Regions from separate parts of the Glutamicibacter sp. V16R2B1 genome, predicted to be linked through region 2. Evidence: riboswitches for the same ligand, from Rfam matches in the RefSeq annotation. Region 2 holds a riboswitch; each other region holds the start of a gene.
The links. Region 2 has a riboswitch for thiamine pyrophosphate ahead of FDN03_RS04380 (3-oxoacyl-ACP reductase). Riboswitches for the same ligand answer to the same signal wherever they lie in the genome.
Positions count from the first base shown of each region.

Region 1 (5,302 bases), on a different contig from region 2:
ACCAAGGCCACCGAGGCCAGCGGCTACCCGATCGGCGGGCTGAAGGTCTCCAGCCAGCGCGCCTGGTTCGCCGCCCGGCCCTCGGGCACCGAGGACATCTACAAGATCTACGCCGAATCCACGGTGGGCCAGGAGCACCTGCAGCAGGTGCTCGCCGAGGCCCGCCAGATCGTGGACGCCGCGCTGGCCGGCCAGGTGTAGCCCGCCGCCACGGCGCCGGGGCTAGATGAGCTTGTCGATGAACTTGCGCTTGGCCCAGGAGTAGGGCGGGTAGACGGCGTTCAGGGTGTCGATCACCGTGGTCTTGTTCAGCTCCGGACGCATCTGCGAGAGCCGCTCAAAGCCGTGCTTGCCGTGGTAGGAACCCATGCCGCTGTCCCCCACGCCGCCAAAGGGCAGGGTCGGGACGATCAGGTGGGTCATCGGCGCGTTGTGCACGATCGCCCCGGCCCGCACCCGGTCGGAGAAGATCGACTGCAGCCGCGGGTTCTCGCTCATCAGGTAGGCGGCCAGCGGGGCGGGGCGTTCGGCGATGAACTGCAGGGCCGCGTCGAAGGACTCCACCTCGATCACCGGCAGGATCGGACCGAAGATCTCCTCGGTCATCAGCGGGCTGTCCAGCTCCACGTCGCGCATCACCGTGGGGGCCAGGCGCAGGGTCTGGGCGTCGCTCTGCCCGCCGATGACCACCCGCCCGTGCTCCAGCAGCCCGGTGAGCCGCTCAAAGTGCTGGCGTGAGACGATCCGCCCGTAGTCCTGGTGGCTGATCGGGTCCCGGCCGTAGAAGCTGCTAATCGCCTTGGCCAGGCGGTCAACCAGCGCGTCCGCGTCCCCGATGGACAGGATGTAGTCCGGGGCCACGCAGGTCTGCCCGCTGTTCATGAACTTGGCGAACGCGATCCGCTTGGCGGTGGCCGGCAGGTGGTTGTCCACCACGGTCGGGCATTTGCCGCCCAGCTCCAGCGTGGTGGGGGTCAGGTGCTCGGCGGCCGCCCGCGCCACGATCCGCGCCACCCGCGCCCCGCCGGTGTAGAAGATGTGGTCCCAGCGCGCGGCCAGCAGCTCGGTGGCGGTGTCCACCCCGCCCTCGCACACCGCGTACACCCGCGGGTCCAGGTAGTGCGGCAGCAGCCGGGCGATCGTGCCGGAGGTGGCCGGGGCCAGTTCGGAGGGCTTGAGCACCGCCGCGTTGCCGGCCGCGATCGCGGCGATCAGCGGGGCCAGCAGCAGCTGCAGCGGATAGTTCCAGGCGCCGATGATCAGCACCACCCCCAGCGGCCGCGGCTCGATCTTGGCCATCGCCGGCTGCAGCGACAGCGGCACCTTCACCGAGGTGGAGTCCATCCACTCGGCCAGGTGGCGCTGGGCAACGTCGATTTCCGTGCGCAGGAAGTCGATCTCGGAGAACTTCGCCTCGGTCGCGCTCTTGCCCAGGTCCTCGGCGAGCGCGGCGATGAAGTCCTCCTTGCGTTCGGCCAGCATCTTCTCCAGGGCCCGCAGCTGCTGGGCGCGGAAACGGCGCGGATGGGTGATGCGCGCGTCGGCGGAGCGGCGCAGGTGCGCGATCATCTCCGCGATCTTGCCCGGGTGCTCGTCGACCGGCGGCGCGGTTTCCCCGACCGGTTCCGGCGGCTGCTGTGAGGTGAAGATTCCCATGGCTCGAGCGTACGTCATCCCCCGGCCCCCGTTTGCGCCACCGGGTTGATACATTGGGCTGGATAAAGGAGGGCCGATGACCGACCTGAGCGCCCCGCTGGGCTCGTTCGCCGTCGCCGCCGCCCTGGTGGCGCTGATCCTGCGGGCCCTCAGCCCGAGCGGGAGCGGGAACCTGCTGTCCCAGGCGCGCCGGTACGCCCGGTGGTGCGCGCTCATCGGGTTCCTCGCCGCCGTCTCCACCGACTGGTTCGATGCCTTCTACCTGATCAGCGCGGAGGGGCAGGCGGTGCCCGGCGGCTGGCCGGGCGCGGTGGGGCGGGCCGCCACCCCGGCGCTGTGGGTCGGGTTCGTCTACGTGCTGGCCCAGTTCACCGGGCCGCGCGTGCAGCGCAGCGCCGACCCGCAGCCGCGCACCGGGCTGGTGCCGGGCAAGCTGGTGGCGGCCCTCGTCCTGGTCCTGGCCGGCTCGCTCACCGCGCTGTGGGCGGCGGGCGATGTGCCCTACCGGGCTCCCACCGCGCAGCGCGAGCTCAGCGAAGAGGAAATGAGCTACTTCATCCCGGCCGCCGACGGGTTGCGCCCGGCCGGCGAGGTGCTGCCGTACCTGGCCCTCTGCCTGGGGCTGCTGGTGGCCGCCACCCTCCTGGCCAGCCTGGTGATCCTGCGCCGCAGGCCGCTGCCGGGGATCTCGCGGCACGACAACCGGGTGCTGCGCCGGGTGTGGCTGAACCGGCTGTACCGCACCGTGGCCGTGGTCCTGGCCGCCAACGGCGCGGCCGCCCTGCACTACAAGGCCCGGTGGTTCCACCAGCAGGCCGCGGACGGGGACCTTGAGCGGCTGCGCGCGCTGGGCGACGGCTGGGATTCGGTAGGGAACTACGCCGTGCTCGGCGTCGCCCTGGTGATGCTGTTCTGGCGCCCGCCGCAGAACTTCGAGGGCGTCACCGCCGTGCCGCGGCATCCGGTGCGCGCCCTGCGCGATCACCTGTTCGCCACCCAGTACGTGGCGCTGGGCGCCTCACTGATCCTGCTGCTCGTCCTGTGGCCCACGCACTCACCGCAGCCGCAGGCCCTGCCCGATGCACGGCCGGGGATGCACCTGATGGTGCTGATCACCGGCGCCGCCCTGCTCTACCTGGTGATCACCGGCAGCAGCATGGGGTACGTGCACGGCAAGGCCGGTCGGACCGGGCCCCGGCACTGGGGACCGCTTCCGCGCTGGATCTACCCGGTGGCCGGGCTGCTGATGGCCGCCAGCGTCTACTTCCTGCTGCGCCCGCCACTGGACTACCTGTGGGGGCTGGTCACCGCCCCGGCGGCGTTCATCCTGCTGCTGGTGGCGGTGCTGTTGCTGGCCCACGCCGCCGTGCGCCTGGCCAGCCGGCGGATGCAGGTGGCCTGGGCGGTGGATGGGCACTGGGAGCGCTGGTACCGGCAGGTGATCGAATTGCGTTCGCTGCGCACCGTGACCGCCGCCCTGGGCGCCCTGCTGTTCTGCGGCTACGGGTTTGACTACGGATGGGTCGGGCTCAGCCTGGCGGTGCTGTGCTTCCCGGCGCGGCTGCTCATCCCGCACCCCGGCCCCGAAAAGCACCCGTCAGCGGCACATGGGCGCCCGGCTGCTGCCGGCCCTGCAGCACCGCCGGGCGCGCCGGGCCGGCCCTGACCTGGGGCGGCGCGGTGCGGCGCGTCACAGGTTTGTCAACGGGTGGGCGATTGCGTACGCTCGGTCACGAGTGACACGGGGTGTCGGCGCCGCCGACTGAGATGACACCCGTCGAACCTGAACTAGTTCAAACTAGCGGAGGGATGTCGCACATGACCCTGCCTGCCGTGATCCATTCACTGCGCCACACCAGCCCCCTGGTGTTCTGCCTGACCAACACCGTGGTCGCCAACTTCACCGCCAACGCGCTGCTGGCCGCCGGCGCCGCCCCGGCCATGACGAACCTGCCCGGGGAGGCCGGGCCGTTCGCGAAGACCGCCTGCGCGGTGCTGGTGAACCTGGGCACCCCCAGCACCGAACAGCTGGCCGCCATGGATGAGGCGATCGAGGCCGCGAACCAGGCCAACACGCCCTGGGTGCTGGACCCGGTGGCCGTTGGCGCGCTGCCGGTGCGCACGCGCTACGCCCAGCGCATCGTTTCGCTGCGCCCCGCCTTGATCCGCGGCAACGCCTCGGAGATCATGGCCCTGGCCGGGCACCAGTCCGCCGGGCGCGGGGTGGATTCGGCCGACCCCGTGGCCGCGGCCATCGCCGCCGGGCGGGAACTGGCCGAACGCCACGGCGCGGTGGTCGCGATTTCCGGGCCGGCCGACGCCGTGGTCAGCGCCCAGCGCACGGTCATGGTGCACACCGACGGGATCGAACTGACCCGCGTCACCGGCGGCGGGTGTGCCCTGGGCGCGTTCGCCGCGGCGGCGATCGCCGCCGGGCAGGACGTGTTCACCTCCACCGTTGCCGCCCACGCCTATTATGGGCGGGCCGCCGAACGCGCCGCCGCCCTGTCCCTGGGGCCGGGCAGCTTTGCCGCGCAGTTCCTCGACGCCCTGGCCCTGACCGATCCGCAGGAACTGGGTGCGGTGCGCATCGAGGAACTCTAGATCCCTCATTCTTCATCCCCCCACGACTCAACCCGCCGGCCCCGCAGGGGGGCGGTTTAAGGACAATCATGCGAAATCTCGGCGTATATTTGGTCGCCAACACCGCCAGCTGCACCCCACACCGCACCCTTGAGGTCATCCAGGCCGCCGTGCAGGCCGGCGTGCAGTGGATCCAGCTGCGCGCCAAGGAGGAAAGCGCGCGCGAATTCTATGAACTGGCCCTGGCCGCCGGTCAGCTCACCGCGGGCCGGGCCGAACTGCTGGTCAACGACCGGGTGGACGTGTACCTGGCGGCACGGGCCGCCGGGGCCGCGGTCACCGGGGTGCACATCGGGCAGCAGGACCTGCCGGTGCAGCGGGTGCGCGAACTGATCGGGGACGCCACCTTGGGGTTGAGCGCCTCCACCGATGAGCAGCTGGCGGCGGCGAACGCGAACGCCTCGATGATCGACTACCTGGGCGTCGGGGCGATCCGGGCCACCCCCACCAAGAAGGACCACCCCACCCCGATCGGGATCGAGGGCTTCGCCCGGGCCCGGAAGATCGCCCAGCTGCCCTGCGTGGCCATCGGTGCGCTGCAGGCCGAGGACGCCCCGGCGCTGCGCGCGGCCGGGGCCGAGGGCATGGCGGTGGTGCGCGCCATCTGCTCCAGCACCGACCCCGGTGCGGCCGCCGGCGGGCTGCTGCGCGCCTGGCAGGAGGCGAAATGATCCACAACATCCTGTCCATCGCCGGTTCCGACCCCTCCGGGGGCGCCGGAATCCAGGCGGATTTGAAGGCGATCGCCGCGACCGGGGGCTACGGGATGGCCGCCATCACGTCCCTGACCGCGCAGAACACCCGGGGCGTGGACGCGGTGCAGGCCGTTGAGCCGCAGTTCGTCACCGCCCAGCTGCGCAGCATCGCCGCCGATGTGCGCATCGACGCGGTGAAGATCGGGATGCTGGCCAACGCCGGGATCATCGACGCGGTGCAGCAGTGGCTGGGCGAACAGCCGGCCGGGCTGCCGGTGGTGCTCGACCCGGTGATGATCGCCACCAGC
Region 1 covers NZ_VATX01000002.1:38,139-43,440, forward strand. The annotation lists gene pgm (phosphoglucomutase (alpha-D-glucose-1,6-bisphosphate-dependent)) at 1-201, shown strand, start outside; gene FDN03_RS00755 (aldehyde dehydrogenase family protein) at 223-1,656, opposite strand; gene FDN03_RS00760 (hypothetical protein) at 1,733-3,322, shown strand; TPP riboswitch at 3,389-3,483, shown strand; gene thiM (hydroxyethylthiazole kinase) at 3,475-4,260, shown strand; gene thiE (thiamine phosphate synthase) at 4,329-4,970, shown strand; gene FDN03_RS00775 (bifunctional hydroxymethylpyrimidine kinase/phosphomethylpyrimidine kinase) at 4,967-5,302, shown strand, end outside.
Region 1: it holds a riboswitch for thiamine pyrophosphate, as region 2 does, so the genes downstream of both, thiM (hydroxyethylthiazole kinase) here and FDN03_RS04380 (3-oxoacyl-ACP reductase) in region 2, are expected to answer to the same signal.

Region 2 (5,302 bases):
CCACAGTTTGACTATCAAGCAGATCTTTCACGTTCACCGTGTGATCGTGGCCGGCTTCGGTGCAGAGCCGCAACGGGGGCGTGCGGATCATTCGCCGCTGGGTGGCCCCACCCGCGAGGCTCCCACGATTCGTCCGACCAGCGCGCATACGGCCAGCACGAAGAGCAGGTATGCCCCGGTAAGCAGACCGTAGGCCAACTCACGATGCTGGACGTTGAGGGCAAAGATGAAGACCGCGGCACCGCACACCAAAAGCGCAACCCCCAGAAGCCGCATCTTCATCTCTGCATCACGCATCCCTTGTTCCGTAGACCACGCTGTCCCGTGAAAAACCAATGACTGTAATTACAATAATTGCACAAATAGTTGTCCGAAGGAATCCTCCGAAAGGACTAGATGTGCCTGCTCACCTACCGCAGTGGGATGAAGCGGCGCCTCGGGGAGCAGGGTAAACCTAGGAAAAACCGGTTCACCGCCGTGAGCCGGGGGTGTGCGCGGTTAGAGGCAGCTGCGCAGGATCTTCTCAATGGCCGCCTGTTCGGCCTTTGTCATCCACGCGTCATATTTCGCCTTCACCTGCGTCTGACGGGAAACGTAGCTGCACCGGAAGGAGCGGTTGGGCGGCAGCCACGTTGCCGCGTCCTTGTCGCCCTTGGATGCATTGGTCGGGCCATCCACAGCCATCAGGTTCAGCGGGTCGTTGGCAAAGTTCAGGCGGGTTTCGGCGTCCCACTGCTGGGCGCCCTTCTGCCAGGCATCCGAAAGCGCCACCACATGGTCGATCTGCACCGCGCTGCTGGTTCCCTGCCCGCGCACAAAGGAGATGCTCTTGCCGGTGTAGGGGTCATCAAGTACGCCGCTGAGCACCACGCATTCAATGCGTCCCTCCCGGTATTCCACGTCCTTCAGGTCCCGGGCGAGAATGTCATTGCGCGCGTCGCACCCGTTGCGGTCGGGGTCCTTCCAGCCCTTGCTGAATTCCTCGCGCGAGTACCCGGTCTTCGGGGCGCGGCCCTTGACGTCGATTTCCTCAAGCAACGCCAGCGATTCTGCGAACTCAAGGCTTTGCTCTTCGGTGATGGGGCCGCCGGTGGAGGGGGCTTGTGACTGCGTTTGCCCTGGAGCGGCGTCGGGGTTGAAATCGCTGAGCGTCCCGGCCGAGCATGAGGTCAGTGACAGTGAGCCAAGCAAGAGGGCCAGGGTGATGAAGCGACGCGGGCTGCGCATGCGGTAGAAGGTTCCCTTCGATGCAGTGGGCGCACCAAAAATAAGGTGCTGCCTGTGGTGTACAGCCAGCACCTTATCGCTTCGGGGCGACACTATCGCCCGAACCGCCGGGGCACCTTCATGTGGTGTCCGTGACGCAGACCGCGCTAGTTGGTCGCGGTTCCCGGATCCTCGTCCTGGCCCGGACGGGTGTGCGATGCCCCGCCCTCATCACGCCACTTCTTCAGCTGCTCGGGTGACACTTCGCCGGTGTCGATGTTTTCTGGTGCGTAGGGGTCCTTGCCCTTGTCATTTACCGTGTCCATATCCTCACCGTAGGCCGGTTCCGGCAAAGCGACAAGGAGTCCGGTCCCGTCCGTTTTCGTAACGGCAACGGCGCGGCCTCGGCATTGTCCGGGCCAAAAAGTCTCCAAGTCGGTGCCTGGTCGCTGGATGTGGTAGGAATGGGGTTAGTGACACGGGGTGCCGCCGCAGCGGCTGAGAAAACACCCGTCGAACCTGCACCAGTTAGTACTGGCGAAGGGAATGTCCTGGATTCCACGATGCCCCGCACCTTTGAGTGGCTGCGGCGTATCCACCGGGTTCCGTTCGCCTTGACCCACATTCAAGGAGTTCGAACACCATGAACACACAAACCACCACCGTCGAAACCAGCAACAGTGCTCTGCCCCTGGCAGAGCAGCAGGTGTTGGTCACTGGCGCCGCGCGCGGGCTGGGCGCGGCCATCAGCACCGCCTTCCTGGACGCCGGAGCGAACGTGGTCCTCAACTACCACTCCTCGGGGCAGGCCGCCAACGATCTGGCTGTCCGCTACCCCGAACAGGCCCTGGCCGTACAGGCTGATGTGCGTGAAGCCGGGCAGCTGAAGGACCTGGTCCGCCAGGCCGAAGAGCACTTCGGCAAGCCGCTGACCACGCTGGTCAACAACGCGCTGGTCGACTTCTCCTTCAACGGGGACGCCCGGCCCAAGGCTGGCGAACTCAGCGCGGCCGATTTGAGCAAGCAGTTCACCGGGTCGGTGCTGGCCCCGGTCGCCGCAATCCAGGCCGTGCTGCCGAACATGCGCAAAGCCGGTTTTGGACGGATCATCAATATCGGCACGAACCTCTTCCAGCATCCGGTGGTCCCGTACCACGACTACACGGCCACCAAGGCGGCACTGCTGTCGCTGACCCGCACCTTCGCCGATGACCTGGGACCCGAGGGGATCACCGTGAACATGGTCTCGGGCGGACTGCTGCGCACGACCGACGCCTCCGCGGCCACCCCGGAAGAGGTCTTTGACTTCATCGCCTCCGGCACACCGCTGCGCAAGGTCACCAGCCCGGCCGAACTGGCGGACGCCGTCCTGTTCTTCGCCTCCCCCTGGGCCCGCGGCGTGACCGGACAGAACCTGATCGTGGATGGGGGACTGGTTAAGGGATGAGCCCCAAGCAATTGAAACTCAACCTGTTCATCTACGGTGCAGGCCACCACCAGGCTGCCTGGCGGGACCCGGACTCCGCTGCCGAACGCCTGGGCGACACCGGGTACTACACGCAGCTGGCGCAGACCGCAGAGCGCGGGCTGCTGGACGCGGTGTTCCTGGCCGACGGCCAATCCATCTCCCCGCAGGCCGCAAAGGCCGGACCCACCTGGTTCTACGAGCCGCTGACCCTGCTCTCGGCGTTGAGCCAGCACACCGAACACATAGGCTTGGTGTGTACTGTCTCCTCCAGCTTCTACTCCCCATTCCATGCCGCCAGAATGCTGGCCAGCCTGGACCACCTCTCCGGCGGACGGGCCGGGGTCAACGTGGTCACCAGCATGTGGGATGCCGAGGCGCAGAACCATTCGATGCCCGGGCTGGGGGACCATGACACCCGATATGCGCGAGCCGATGAATTCATTCAGGTGGTGCGCCGACTGTGGGATTCCTTCCCGGCCCAGGCCATACAGGCCAGCCGGGACGGGGACTTCGCCAGCCCGGAACTTCTGCAGCCCATCGAACACGTGGGGGAGCACTTCACGGTGCGTGGCCCCCTGAACGTTCCCGGCGGCCCGCAGCGGGCCCCGGTGTTGTTCCAGGCCGGCTCCTCCCCGCAGGGTCGGGAGCTGGCCGCGAAGTATGCCGAGGCCGTGTACGCGGTGGCCGCCGATCGGCAGATGGCCCTGGACTACGGTACCGATCTGCGCTCCCGGATCGCCGCGGCCGGACGCGACCCGGAAGCGGTGGCGATCATGCCGGGTCTGGTGACCTATGTGGGGCGCACGCATGAGGAAGCCCGGGCCAAGCAGCGCCGACTGAACGAGCTGCTGCCCACCGGTGACGCGCTCAAGCAGCTGGGCGTCTTCGTGCAGCAGGACACCTCCGGATGGGACCTGGATGCCCCGGTGCCCGAACTGCCGCCACTGCACAGCTTCACCGGACCGAAGGGACGCTATGCCACGATCCAGCGGCTGATCGCCGTGCACCAGCCCACGGTGCGCGAACTGCTGGGGCTGCTGGCCGCCGGAGGCGGACACGCCACCATGATCGGTACCCCGCAGTCCATTGTCGATGAGATGGAGCAGTGGCTGGACTGCGGGGCGGCGGACGGCTTCAACCTGATGCCGCCCACTCTGCCCGGCGGCATCGAGGATTTCGTGGACCTGGTGATCCCCGAACTGCAGCGCCGGGGACTTTTCCGCACCGCGTACTCCTCCTCGACCCTGCGCGGGCATCTGGGACTGGGCCTGCCCGCATCGTCCCGGCCCCGCGAAGAAGCCAGCCAGCCCGGATAGCGGCCGGGGCCGGTTCAGCGCGATCGGGTGCGTAGCGTCCAGTAGGAGGAGACGTGCACCCGCTTCTTGTCCAGGCCCCAGCCAGCGACGATGCGGGAGATCGCCTTGGCGGCAGAGCGCTCGCCGTGGGCGATCACCGTGCTCTGTGGCGGGGGAGTGGGCAGCTCCAGGAAAGCTTCGGCCAGCAGGTCGGTGGTGCCCGGAGGCTGTCCATTGCGGTGCAGCCAGCGCAGCTCCACTCCCGCAGGGTGGGGGATCTGCAGTTCGCCCTGCGGCCCGGCCACCTCCAGCAGGGCCACGCCCAGCGCCGTCTCGGGCAGGGCGGCAAGGGCGCGGGACGCCGCCGGGATCGCCGTTTCATCGGCGCCGAGGACGAAGTACTGCGAGTCCGGGTCCGGGCTGAACTTGCCGCGGGCCGCCGAGATCACCAGCCGGTCCCCGGGGCGCGCGGCCTGCGCCCACTCCCCGGCGGAACCGGGTTGATCATGCAGCACGAAGTCGATGGCCAGTTCCTGCGCGGCGCGGTCCACCCACCGGATGGTGTAGGAGCGGGAGCGGGGCACCTGGTGGCGGGGCAGGTGCTGCCGCAGCGCCTTAATGTCATAGGGCGGTTCAAGGCCCAGCTGGGGGTCGGCGAAGTAGACCTTCACATATTGGTCGGCCTTCGTGTTGGGCTGGAAACCGTCCAGCTGTGGTGCTCCGGCGATGATCCGCAGCATTTGTGGGCTCAACTGCTCGCTCCGGCGGATCTCCAGCACGTGCTGGCCCTTGCCCTGCGCCGGCGCCACACGGGGCTGGTCGGATTCGGGGGCGGCGGAGACCGGTGCCTCGGCGGGTTCCCCTTCACGGTGCGGTGCGTGGAGCGCGGAACCGTGCAGCATGTCGCGGGCTTCGAGCAGGGCCGCGGCGGCCCCGGCACGTTCGGCGGCCGCCCGAAGCTGCTCCTGCTGCTCTGGGCTCAACTCGAAGCCAGGGGTGTGGGCGTACTTCAGCGCCTTCCTCACCGCTTTGATCCCGGCCTTCGCCCCGGCCTGCTCGGCGCGTTCAAGCACCTGCAGGACGAACAGATCAGCGCCACTCGGAGCCCCCTCGCCTCGTCCGGGGCGCGGGTACTTCTGCCTCTGGTGCTTCGACATCTGCCGGCCCCCTTCGAATCATGCGCGGGTATCGGGTGGCGGTGCCGCACTGGCCCGGCCCACCGCGCTTGGGCCGGCACCTCGAGTCTGCGCGCTGCCGAGCTGGGATACAAGATGGGGCGGCTCACCTCCGCTACCGACATGACTCCCCATAGCGCCGCCCTACCTTGCACTAT
Region 2 covers NZ_VATX01000007.1:49,357-54,658, reverse strand. The annotation lists gene FDN03_RS04390 (hypothetical protein) at 88-297, opposite strand; gene FDN03_RS04385 (HNH endonuclease family protein) at 499-1,227, opposite strand; gene FDN03_RS16390 (hypothetical protein) at 1,374-1,532, opposite strand; TPP riboswitch at 1,676-1,770, shown strand; gene FDN03_RS04380 (3-oxoacyl-ACP reductase) at 1,850-2,653, shown strand; gene FDN03_RS04375 (LLM class flavin-dependent oxidoreductase) at 2,650-3,990, shown strand; gene FDN03_RS04370 (siderophore-interacting protein) at 4,005-5,126, opposite strand.

Region 3 (5,302 bases), on a different contig from region 2:
CCAAGGTGGGCGTGTACGCGATCGTGCGCACCGAGACGCTGCTGTTCCCGGGCGGGGAAGTGAACTCGGTGCTGCTGGTGGTCTCGGCGCTGACCATGGTGATCGGCATCTTCGGTGCGCTGGCCCAGTCGGACTTCAAGCGCATGCTCTCCTTCACGCTGACCAGCCACATCGGCTACCTGATCTTCGGGATCGCGGTCGGCACCGAAACCGCGATTGCCGCCACGATCTACTACGTGGGCCACCACATCATCGTGCAGACCTCCCTGTTCATGGTCGCCGGGCTGATTGAACGGCGAGCCGGCACCGCGAACATCACCGAACTGGGATCCCTGGCCCGCCTTTCCCCGGCATTGGCGGTGCTGTTCTTCATCCCGGCCATCAACCTGGGCGGCATCCCGCCATTCTCAGGGTTCCTGGGCAAGTTCGGCCTGCTGCACGCCGCGACCGAACAGGGCGGGGCACTGAACTGGGCGGTGATCGCCGCCGGGCTGCTGACCAGCCTGCTGACCCTGCTGGCCATCATCCGCGTCTGGGCCCGCGCCTTCTGGCGCCGGGCGGCCGAGGCGGAGGACCCGCAGGCGTCCCTGGTGGACCAGTCCAAGGAGATGACCGAACTGATCCAGTCCTCGGGCAATCAGGGGCCGATCCTGGGGGCCAGGCTCGCCCGGCAGATGGAGGCGAAGTTCCTGCCCTGGGGGATGCGCTACTCCACCGGGGCCCTGGTCGCCGCCGGGGTGGCGTTGACCGTGTTCGCCGGACCGCTCTTTGCCTTCTGTCAGCGGGTGGCCGCCGAGCTGCTGAGCCGGGCCCCCTACATCACCGCGGTTCTGCCGCCAGGCTAAAGGGGAAGGACACATGCCAAAACGTATTGACGAGCCACGCGACCAGCGCATCGCCGACGCGCTGGATGAGGCCTCGGGCCAGCGCAACCGCGCCACACTGCGCCAGGAGTGGCCGCTGCTGCTGTTCATGACCCTGGTCTGGGGCGCGCTGTGGCAGGACTTCACCCCCGGAACCCTAATCGTGGGGGCGCTGCTGTCCCTGCTGCTGGTCGCCCTGTTCCCGCTGCCCCCGGTGCGTCTGTCGGGGCGCATCAACCCGTGGTACTGCTTCCTGCTGCTGGGCTGGTTCATCATGCAGGTGGTGGCGGCCAGCCTGGAGGTTTCCTACCTGGCGCTTTTCCGGCGCCAGAAGACCCGCAGCTCCATCATCGCGGTGCGCCTGCACACCGACTCGGACCTGATCGTCACCACGGTCGGGCACGTGCTGACCCTGATCCCCGGATCGTTCGTGGTGGAGGTGGACCGGCGCAGCTCCACCCTGTACCTGCATTACCTCAACGCCTCCAACGCCATCAAGGTCGCCCGCTCCCGGGCGAAGATCCATGAAATCGAACGGCGGGTGATCATGGCCATCGGCAGCCACGACGAGTACGAGTACGTCAAGCAGGTGCGCAAGGACATCGCCCAGCGCGCCCGCCAGAAGGCCAAGGAGGCAAAGCGTTGAGCTACATCATCGTGGGAATCAGCGGAGTGCTGCTCTCGGTGGGTGCGGTGGCCTGCCTGATCCGGGTCGCCCGCGGACCCTCCATCCTGGACCGGGTGCTGGCCCTGGATGTGATGCTGCTGATCATCTCCGCCGCCCTGTGCCTGGAAATGTACCTGAACCGGCACACCAACCACATCCTGTTCGTGGTGATCGCCTGCGCCATCGGCTTCATCAGCTCGGTCACCGTCTCCCGGTTCGTTTCCGACCAGAGGAATGCGTGATGGATCAGTTCCTGGAAATTGTGGCCGCCGGCTGCATGATCGTCGGCTCGCTGATGTCATTGATCGCCGGCATAGGCCTGTTGACCTTCCCCGACCTGCTCACCCGGATGCATGCGGCCACCAAGCCGCAGGTGCTTGGCTTCCTGCTGCTGTTCATCGGGTTGGCCATCCACCTGCGCTCCTGGCAGGTGGTGCCGGTGCTCGCCCTGGCCTGGGGCGTGCAGCTGCTGACCGCACCGGTCTCCGCGCACATGATTGGCCGTTCTGGGTACCGCACCAAGCACGTGAAGCGCGAAACGCTGTACAGCGACGAATTGCGCACCGTGGTGGAGAACGCCAGCCGCCAGAACAAGGACTAGCGCCACTGCCGGCACCACGAACAAGGGCCCCGGAGCACCGCATCACGGTGCTCCGAGGCCCTGCCTGTCCACGGCGCAATCGCCGGGGAACTACTTGTTCAGCTTGGCCAACGCCTTGCGGGTGCCGCGGTCGGTGAGGACCTGGATGATCGCGGCCACCACGGAGGAGAAGACGGCGAACGCCAGGGCCTGGCGCATCGAGGCTTCGGCTTCGGCTTCCTGGCCGTGGCGCGGGGCGTCATTGCCGGTGAATCCCTTCCACAGGCGGTCCACCAGCTTGCTGCCGACAAACCCGGCTCCCAGGGAAATGCCGGTGGCGAGCAGCTTCATCATTGGTTTCATTCTTCGCGCTCCTGTTCGCATGGGGACTTCTCTTTCTATCGAAAGCATATCCTGAGCTATGGTGGCATCGCAGACATGGCATCGGGTGATCCACGGATCGCCGCGGCAATCTGCTGACAAGAAACGACAGGGGAGCGTCATACCGTCCCCGAGGCTCACCGCGCAGCAAACGCCGGTGGCCGGGACCGGTGGAAGACGCTGAGAGTGCGATAGATCGCAGACCCTCGAACCTGCTCCGGCTAGTACCGGCGAAGGAAGTCGAGAATCTCAGATGTGCGGCAGGGACAGCTCCCTGCGCATCCGCATGTGCTCCCCTCCTGAACCAGGAGGATGGAAGAAAATGGCAACAACCAAGCGAACCGGCGGCACCTCATGGAAGGTCGCGGACATCGTGATCGCCTCGGTCATCGCCGTGGCCTCGGGCGTGGTGTTCTGGGCGTGGAGCGCCAGTTATGGTTTCGTGACGCTGGCCTTCGCCGCGTTCCCGCCGGCCAGCGCGCTGCTCTCGGGCATGTGGCTGTTCCCCGCGGTCCTCGGGGCGCTGATCATTCGCAAGCCCGGTGCGGCACTGTACTGCGAACTGCTGGCCGCCATCATCGAGGCCCTGCTGGGCACCCACTGGGGACTGACGGTGCTGGTCTCCGGGCTGCTGCAGGGGCTGGGCGCCGAGCTGGTGTTCGCGCTCTTGCGCTACCGGGTGTGGAACCTGTCCGCCGCCATGCTGGCCGGTTTCTGCTCCGGCTTCCTCAGCGCCCTCAACGGTGCCTACATCACCGCCCACTTCGTGCACTATACCGCCGGGATGAAGCTGTTCCATGTGGCGGCGATGAGCGTCTCCGGGTTGCTGATCGCCGGGATCTGCTCGTTCTTCCTCACCCGCATGCTGGCCAACACCGGTGCCTTGGCCTCCCTGCCCAGCCGCCGGGCCCACCGGGAACCGGTGCTCACCCGCTCCCGCTAGGCGGCGCCTGGCGGCCGGAGCAAGAGCAATATGACGTCCGCCTCAAACCGGTCGCCGGTGCGGGTTCTGCCCGACCGGCATCCTGGGGTATGGTGGCAACGCAGACATAAACCGACAGGGGAGCGTCATACCAGCCCGCTGCCGTGCCGCCAGGCGCGTCACGGCAGGCGTAAGGGTAAAAGACGCTGAGAGTGCGATAGATCGCAGACCCTCGAACCTGCCCCGGCTAGTACCGGCGAAGGAAGTCGAGAATCTCAGGTATGCCCCCGGGGACGCGCCCCGGTTCGCATACATGCTCCCCTCCTGATTCAGGAGGATATCCAAGTGACAACAACACCGTTGCGGGCCAGCAGCTCGTGGAAGGTCGCCGACATCGTCGTCGCCTCGGTGATCGCCGTGGCTTCGGGCGTGGTGTTCTGGGGCTGGAACGCCGGTTACGGCTTCATTTCCCTGGCCTTTGTGGCCTTCCCGCCGGCTAGCGCCTTCGTGGCCGGGATGTGGCTCTTCCCGGCAGTGCTCGGGGCCCTGATCATCCGCAAGCCCGGCGCCGCCCTGTACTGTGAACTGCTGGCCGCGGTGATCTCCGCGCTGCTGGGCTCGCAGTGGGGCATCACCGTGCTGGTTTCCGGCATTGTCCAGGGGCTGGGCGCCGAGGTGGTGTTCGCGCTCTTCCGCTACCGGGTGTGGAGCCTTGGGGTGGCGATGCTGGCGGGGCTGGGCGCCGGACTGTTCGGTGCGCTAAGCGAGGCCTACCTGATGGCCTACTATGCGGAATACACCGCGGGCATGAAGCTTTTCCACGTGGCGGCGATGAGCCTCTCCGGCTTGGTGATTGCCGGCATCCTGTCCTACTTCGCCACCCGCGCGCTGGCGGCCACCGGGGCGCTTTCCGCGCTGCCCAGCCGCAGGGCGAACCGTGAACCGGTCTTTGGGCGGGCGAAGCAATGACCGCCGGCATCACGAACCACGCCGCGCTGCCCCAGCTGGAATCCGGTGCCCTGTCCGTGAGCGCGCGCGGGTTCGGCTGGAAGCACGCCGACCGGCAGCAACCGGCCCTGCACGCCCTGGATTTGGAGGTTCCGGCCGGGCAGCGGGTGCTGCTGCTGGGACCCAGCGGCGCGGGCAAATCCACGCTGCTGCACGCCATGGCCGGGGTCCTGGACGTTTCCGAGCTGGCCGGGTGTACCGGGCAGCTGCTGGTGGGGGAGCAGGACGCGTTCGGGCCGCGCCAGGGTGTGGGCCTGATGCAGCAGGACCCGGAAACCCAGATCGTGCAGGCCCGGGTGGAAGACGACGTGGCCTTCGGGGCGGAAAACCTCGGGGTGGACCCGCAGGAGATTTCCCGGCGCATTCCCCTGGCACTGGAGGCGGTCGGGTTGGGCCAGCTGGCGCCGGAACATCCCACCCAGCAGCTGTCCGGGGGACAGAAGCAGCGCCTGGCCCTGGCCGGGATCCTGGCCATGCGCCCGGGGCTGATGCTGCTGGATGAACCCACCGCCAACATTGACCCGGAGGGCGCGTTGGGGGTACGCGACGCGGTGCTCAACGCCGCCGAGCGCACGGCAGCGACCCTGATCGTGGTCGAGCACCGGGTGGAGACCTGGGTGGAACACGTGGACCGGGTGCTGGTGCTGGAGCCCGGCGGCGGGATCAGTCATGACGTGGCCCCGCAGGCGCTGCTGAGCGACCAGCCGCTGCGCCGGGAGCTGGCCGAGGCCGGGATCTGGGTGCCCGGCTACGTCCCGCACACCCGTACCCCACGCACCAGCCCGGGCAGTGAACTGCTGCGGGCCAGCGAGCTGCAGGCCAGGCGTTCAAAGAAGGCCCCGTTGACCGCGGCGGTGGACCTGGAACTGCCCGCCGGCGGC
Region 3 covers NZ_VATX01000015.1:101,837-107,138, forward strand. The annotation lists gene FDN03_RS10520 (Na+/H+ antiporter subunit D) at 1-845, shown strand, start outside; gene FDN03_RS10525 (Na+/H+ antiporter subunit E) at 859-1,509, shown strand; gene FDN03_RS10530 (monovalent cation/H+ antiporter complex subunit F) at 1,506-1,772, shown strand; gene mnhG (monovalent cation/H(+) antiporter subunit G) at 1,772-2,131, shown strand; gene FDN03_RS10540 (DUF4235 domain-containing protein) at 2,222-2,464, opposite strand; TPP riboswitch at 2,592-2,747, shown strand; gene FDN03_RS10545 (ECF transporter S component) at 2,814-3,434, shown strand; TPP riboswitch at 3,541-3,695, shown strand; gene FDN03_RS10550 (ECF transporter S component) at 3,759-4,382, shown strand; gene FDN03_RS17025 (ATP-binding cassette domain-containing protein) at 4,379-5,302, shown strand, end outside.
Region 3: it holds a riboswitch for thiamine pyrophosphate, as region 2 does, so the genes downstream of both, FDN03_RS10545 (ECF transporter S component) here and FDN03_RS04380 (3-oxoacyl-ACP reductase) in region 2, are expected to answer to the same signal.